DNA from 3 places in the Halomonas sp. NCCP-2165 genome. Region 3 is predicted to be linked to each of the others. Evidence: predicted binding sites of a transcription regulator. Region 3 holds the regulator's gene; each other region holds the start of a gene.
What was found. The regulator sigma-54, encoded in region 3, starts transcription at its own class of promoters, with help from an activator protein. The targets are predictions, from matches to a motif close to TGGCACNNNNNTTGCTNT.

Region 1 (2,249 bases), on a different contig from region 3:
CCGGCCCAGGCCGGGCCGGGCGGTGGCGGTGGAGTCGAGGGAGGAGGACATCGTTGGTTACCCCATGGCTTGTTTTAGTGAACGGTGTGGGTCACCGGCTGGCGCGCCGTCCCCTGGCGCGCCGGGGGCCGCATGGAGGTGCCATGCGGCCCGGTGGCCGGAATCAGTCGCGACGCATCACGCCGGGCAGTACGCAGAGCATCTCGTAGAGCAGGGTGGCGCCCATCAGGGCGGTGTTGCCGGTCGGGTCATAGGGCGGCGCCACCTCCATCAGGTCGCCGCCCACCACGTTGAGCCCCCAGGCGCCGCGCACGATCTCCAGGCCCTGGGCCGCGGTCAGGCCGGCCATCTCCACGGTGCCGGTGCCCGGGGCCACCGAGGGGTCGAGGCCATCGATATCGAAGCTGATATAGACGGGGCCGTCGCCCATCTGCTCGCGCACCTCGGCCATCAGCGGCTCCAGGGACTTGTGCCAGCACTGCTCGGCGGTGACCACCCGGAAGCCCTGGCGGCGACACCAGTCGAAGTCGTCGGCGGCGTAGCCGGTGCCGCGCAGGCCGATCTGCACCACCCGCTGGCTGTCCAGCAGGCCCTCCTCCTGGGCGCGACGGATCGGCGTGCCGTGGGCGATGGATTCGCCGAACATATGGTCGTTGACGTCGGCGTGGGCATCGATATGGATCAGCCCCACCGGGCCGTGCCGGCGGGCGATGGCGCGCAGGATCGGCAGGGTGAAGGTGTGATCGCCGCCCATGGTCAGGGGCGTGGTGCCGTGGCTCAGCACCTCCTGGTAGAAGGCGTCGATGATGTCCAGGTTCTTCGGCAGGTTGAAGGTGTTGACCGGCACGTCGCCGATATCCGCCACCTGCAGGCTGTCGAAGGGCGCGGCGCGGGTGGCCATGTTATAGGGGCGCAGCATGCGCGACTCGTCGCGGATCTGGCGGGGCCCCAGGCGGGCCCCGGGGCGATTGGAGGTGCCGATATCCAGGGGCACGCCGATAAAGGCCGCATCCAGGCCCCGGGCGTCGGCCTGGGTCGGCAGGCGCATCATGGTGGCCGGGCCGCCGAAGCGGGGCATCTCGTTACCGCCCAGGGGCTGGTTGAACTCGCTCATGGAAACTCCTCGATGGGTCGCACACAGTGGCTTCCCTGGCTCTAATGCATAAAGCGTGCCAGATTTTACGCCCATGATTTCGCGAGGGTTTCCAGCCAAGTGATGCATTTTTACATTGCTGAGACGCGATCGGTGATGCAAAAATGCATGATTGATGCAGTAATGAATCGGAGGGCGGATGAGCGAGATCGATGCCCGGGTGCTGACGACCCTGGTGGAGAATGCCAATGACCATATCTTTATCGTCGACGGCGAGGGGCGGGTGCTGGACGTCAGCCCCGGCGCCGCCGCGGTCTATGGCATGTCCCGGGAGGCGCTGTGCGCCACCACGGTCCAGCGGCTCGAGGCGGAGAGGGTCCTGACGCCGTCGGTGAGCCTCGAGGTGATGCGCAGCGGCCGACCGGCCCAGGTGATGCAGACCACCAGTACCGGGCGTCGGGTGATTGCCCAGGCCTACCCGGTCTTCGTCGGGGAGCGCCTCGAGCGTATTATCAGCCGCTCCATGGACCTCACCGATTTGCAGTGGCTGCAGCAGGAGTACCAGCTGCTGCAGCGCCGCTTCAGCGAGCACCTCAAGCGCAGCGCCGCGGCCTCCCTCGGCGATGACCTGGCGCTGGATGAGTCCCAGGGAGAGCTGCGCATCCGCAGCGAGCTGATGCGCGAGATCGCCCTGCTGCTCAAGCGGGTCGCCCCCACCGATGCCAGCGTGCTGATGCTGGGCGAATCCGGCGTCGGCAAGACCGCCTTCGCCCGCCAGCTGCACCGCTGGAGTCGCCGCCGCGAGGGGCCCTTTGTCGACGTCAATTGCGGGGCCATTCCCGAGAGCCTCTTCGAGTCGGAGATGTTCGGCTATCAGCCGGGGGCCTTCAGAGGCGCCGCCCGCCAGGGCAAGGCGGGACTGATGGAGCAGGCCCAGGGTGGGACCCTCTTCCTCGACGAGATCGGTGAGCTGCCCCTGGCCATGCAGACCAAGCTGCTCAAAGTGATCCAGGACGGCAGCCTGACTCGCCTCGGCGATACCCGGGCGCGGCGCGTCGATTTTCGCCTGGTGGTGGCCACCAACCAGGACCTGGCGCGGCGGGTCGAAGAGGGGCGGTTTCGTCTCGACCTCTACTACCGGCTCAACGTGATTCCG
Region 2 (2,249 bases), on a different contig from region 3:
CGGCCAGCGCGGCGGCGGCGCCCGCCATGTGCACGATGCCGGAGCCGGCGAAGTCGGAGAAGCCGGCGGCGGAGAGCCAGCCACCGCCCCAGGTCCAGTAGCCGGAGACCGGATAGATGACGCCGGTCATCACCACGGCGAAGGCCAGGAAGGCCCACAGCTTCATGCGCTCGGCCACGGCCCCGGAGACGATGGACATGGCGGTGGCCACGAACACCACCTGGAAGAAGTAGTCGGCACGCAGGGAGTAGTAGGGGGCGTCATCGCCACCGGCCAGCACCGCGTCCGCGCTGTTCTCGCCGCCCAGCAGGAAGCCGAGGCTGGGCAGCACGCCGCCCTCGCTGCTGGAGTACATCAGGGTGTAGCCCACCAGCAGGTACATGGTGCAGGCGATGGCGAACAGCGCGATGTTCTTGGTCAGGATCTCGGCGGTGTTCTTGGAGCGCACCAGGCCCGCCTCGAGCATGGAGAAGCCGGCGGCCATCCACATCACCAGGACGCCGCAGATCAGGAAATAGAAGGTGTCGAGCGCGTAACTCAGCTCTACTAGATCGGTCATGGTCGTAACTCCTGAGCCAGTCGGGCTGGCTGGAAGGGGAAAGAGGGGCGAACTCAGACGGCGTCGGCGCCACGCTCACCGGTGCGAATACGGATCACGTCCTCCAGGCTGGTGACGAACAGCTTGCCGTCACCGATCTTGCCGCTGTTGGCGGCGCCACGGATGGCGTCCAGCACCGTCTCGACGCGGGCATCGTCGACGGCCACCTCGACCTTGACCTTGGGCAGGAAGTCGACGACATATTCGGCGCCGCGGTACAGCTCGGTATGGCCCTTCTGGCGGCCGAAGCCCTTGACCTCGGTGACGGTGATGCCCTGAACGCCGTTGTCGGCCAGGGCCTCGCGGACGTCGTCGAGCTTGAAGGGCTTGATGATGGCGGTGATGAGTTTCATCCCGGTCTCCCTACAGCGAAGTTGTCATTGGCGTGCAGCAGGCGACTGCCTGCCTTAGCTAGTGCGTAAAGCATGCCAACTGTAGGTTTTTTCCTTGTAAAGCAGTCGCCTGTCTGGCTCTTGTGGCGCCGGGGGGACGATAATGGCGCGCCGGGATGCACCAGGCTGGTGCTCGCCGTCCGGGGTGGTGCATCCTCGCGGCGCATGCGTGATGGCCGTGGCTTGCGTATCCTGTAGGGCAGTTCATGGCGTTTTTTTCAGGAGTCGATCGGCGATGATCAACAACGAGCGAATCGGGCGTCTCGCCCAGCAACTGGGCGAGCGCCTGCAGGGGGCCTCCCAGGCCCCGGAGGAGCTGCAACGCAGCGTGCAGCAGGTGGTCAAGGGCGCCTTCGATCGCCTGGAGCTGGTCTCCCGGGAAGATTTCGACATCCTGATGGAGGTGCTGCAGCGCACCCGCTCCCGGGTCGAGGCCCTGGAGGGGCAGGTGGCCGAACTGGAGCGCCTGCTCCAGGCGCGGCTGGAGGCGGAGGCGCGGGATGCCTCACCCTCGCCGGCGGCGGAAGACGCCGGCGGTGGCGAGACGCAGGACGAGACGCCACCCCGGGCCTGAGTGTCGTCCTGGCGTCCCTGAGCTAGGGTTAAGGAATTCTCGACTACTCAGGGACGAGTCATGACGCTGGCCATCGTTACCACCCGTGCCGCCCTGGGGCTGGAGGCCCCGGAGGTGCGGGTGGAGGTGCATCTGGCCAATGGCCTGCCCGGCATTACCCTGGTGGGATTGCCGGAGACCGCCGTTCGCGAGAGCCGCGAGCGGGTGCGTAGCGCCCTGCTCAATGCCAACTTCGAGTTTCCCACCACCCGCCGCATTACCCTCAACCTGGCCCCCGCCGATCTGCCCAAGGAGGGCGGGCGCTTCGACCTGCCCATCGCCCTGGGCATCCTCGCCGCCTCCGGCCAGCTGCCCGCCGACGCCCTGGCCGACCTGGAGAGCCTGGGAGAACTGGCCCTGGATGGTCGCCTCTGTCCGGTGGGCGGGGTGCTGCCGGCGGCCCTGGCGGCCAAGCGCGCCGGGCGGCGGCTGATCCTGCCCCGGGAGAATGCCGCCGAGGCGGCCCTGGTGCAGGGCCTGGAAGTCCTGCCGGCAGCGCATCTGCTGGAAGTGGCGGCGCACCTCTGGGGGCGCGAGCCGCTGACGCCCCAGCCCCCCAGCCAGCCCGAGCCGGCGTGTCTCGAGGTCGCCGACCTGGCCGAGGTGCGCGGCCAGCCCCAGGCCCGTCGCGCCCTGGAGGTGGCCG
Region 3 (2,249 bases):
GTCTATCTGGGCGAGGATTTCCGCCTCTAGGCTATGCCCGAAAACTGGCTGCGCTCGGCCATACGGCGTTAAAAATCGGCTCGTGCGCGAGTCCGATCAAAGTACTCATTTACACCGCGTAAACTCGTACGCGAGCCCGGTCCGTCTTTTCGCCGATTTTTGCCTTGTCTGACCTTCGCTCGCCGACTTTTCAGACAAAGCCTGCGAAACCACGGGGAATCGCCGCTGCCAATTCGCTGAAAGTCTTAGCCACGAGATCGATTTGGCATATTCATTGCGGCTGGCATATAACTTGCTACGAAGTCATGCCCAATGGGCTTGCACAGGCACCGGCGGCGGGCTACCGTGTCTCCCACCTTTGTCGCGGAACCCTAGCTCACCATGGCAATGAAACCCTCGTTGCAGCTCAGGGTCGGCACACAGCTGACCATGACCCCACAACTGCAGCAAGCCATCGCCCTGCTGCAGCTCTCCACCCTCGACCTGCGCCAGGAGATCCAGCAGGCCCTGGAGTCCAATCCCATGCTGGAACTGGACGAGGCCTACGGCGAACTGGCGGTGGAGGCGCCCAAGGAGGACGACTGGTCCGAGGCGATTCCCGAGCAACTGGCGGTGGACAGCGACTGGTCCGACACCTATCAGGACATGGCCCCCAGCGGTGGCGGCGAGGCGCCGGACTTCGAGCGCAATGCCGATGTTCCCAGCCTGCGCGATCACCTGACCTGGCAGCTGGCCATGACCGACCTGACCGCGCCCCGTGAGCGGGCCATCGCCGAGAGCCTGATCGATGCCGTGGATGCCAACGGCTACCTGACCCTGCCCCTGGAGGAGATCACCGAGGGGCTGCGCCAGCAGGACCTCGCCGGCCTCAAGGTCGGCGACGTGGAGGCGCTGCTGATGCGCCTGCAGCAGTTCGAGCCCACCGGGGTCTTCGCCCGCGACCTGCGCGAGTGCCTGCTGCTGCAACTCGGCGCCCTCCCCGACGACACCCCCCTGCTGCCCCAGGCCAAGCGCCTGGTGCGCCAGTTCCTCGAGGCCCTGGCGGGGGACGATCGCAAGCTGCTCAAGCGCCGCCTGCGCCTCGAGGACGACCAGCTGGATACGCTGATCCAGCTGGTCCGGAGCCTCGACCCGCGCCCCGGCCAGGCCTATGCCGAGGGCGGCAGCGACTATGTAATCCCCGACCTGATCGCCCGCCATGACCGCGATGGCTGGCGGATCGAGCTCAATCCCGAGGCGCTGCCGCGGATGCGCATCCAGCCCGACTATGCGGCGCTGATCCGCCGCGCCGACAAGAGCGACGACAACACCTTCATGAAGCAGCACCTGCAGGAGGCACGCTGGCTGCTCAAGAGCCTCTCCAGCCGCAATGACACCCTGCTGCGGGTGGGCCAGGAGATCATGACCCGCCAGCTCGACTTCCTCGAGCGAGGCGAAGAGGCCATGAAGCCCCTGGTGCTCGCGGATATCGCCCAGACGGTGGAGATGCATGAATCGACCATCTCCCGGGTCACCACCCAGAAGTACATCCACACCCCCCGCGGGGTCTTCGAGCTCAAGTACTTCTTCTCCAGCCAGGTGGGGGGCGGCGAGGGCGACGCCCACTCCAGCACCGCCATTCGCGCCCGGCTCAAGAAGCTGATTGGCGAGGAGCCGCCGCGCAAGCCACTCTCCGACAGCAAGCTGGTGAGCCTGCTCGCCGAGGATGGCATTCAGGTGGCGCGGCGCACCGTGGCCAAGTATCGCGAGGCCATGGGCATCCCCCCCTCCAGCGAGCGCAAGCGTCTCTCCTGACCGGCAACGCCTTCGTCGATTCTCGGAAAAACCATTTATCCCATTGATCTCAATGGGATAAAAATCCGATAAGGCTTGCGTTGGAAATCCCCGACGCCAAGGGGTTTGCAGGGGCGAAAAAAGGGTTACAATCGAGATGACACCCGCAGGAAGAGGAGCGTGCCATGCAAGTCAATATCACCGGCCATCACGTCGAATTGACCGATGCACTGCGTGACTATGTGAACGAGAAGCTCGCACGACTGGAGCGGCATTACGACAATATCACCACGGCACAGTTCACCCTGTCCGTCGAGAAAGAACGCCAGCAAGCCGCTTGCGTACTCCACGCTGCCGGTGCCGATCTGCACGCCGAAGCCCAGGATGGCGACATGTATGCCGCTATCGATGCGCTCGCCGACAAGCTCGACCGCCAACTGGTGAAACACAAGGAAAAGGCTCAGGCCCGCGCCCAG

Region 1: speB (agmatinase) is a predicted target of sigma-54. The motif match lies at 1,158-1,175, and genes of this name have one in related genera.
Region 2: NFU04_RS14040 (P-II family nitrogen regulator) is a predicted target of sigma-54. The motif match lies at 1,012-1,029, and genes of this name have one in related genera.

What each region holds. Positions count from the first base shown of each region.
Region 1 is NZ_BRCY01000026.1:3,223-5,471, reverse strand. Features, by position in the region: gene NFU04_RS12895 (YjiH family protein) at 1-51, opposite strand, end outside; gene speB (agmatinase) at 164-1,114, opposite strand; gene NFU04_RS12885 (sigma-54 interaction domain-containing protein) at 1,293-2,249, shown strand, end outside.
Region 2 is NZ_BRCY01000032.1:7,970-10,218, reverse strand. Features, by position in the region: gene NFU04_RS14045 (ammonium transporter) at 1-559, opposite strand, end outside; gene NFU04_RS14040 (P-II family nitrogen regulator) at 613-951, opposite strand; gene NFU04_RS14035 (accessory factor UbiK family protein) at 1,226-1,564, shown strand; gene NFU04_RS14030 (YifB family Mg chelatase-like AAA ATPase) at 1,625-2,249, shown strand, end outside.
Region 3 is NZ_BRCY01000004.1:48,564-50,812, reverse strand. Features, by position in the region: gene lptB (LPS export ABC transporter ATP-binding protein) at 1-30, shown strand, start outside; gene NFU04_RS03090 (RNA polymerase factor sigma-54) at 382-1,794, shown strand; gene hpf (ribosome hibernation-promoting factor, HPF/YfiA family) at 1,959-2,249, shown strand, end outside.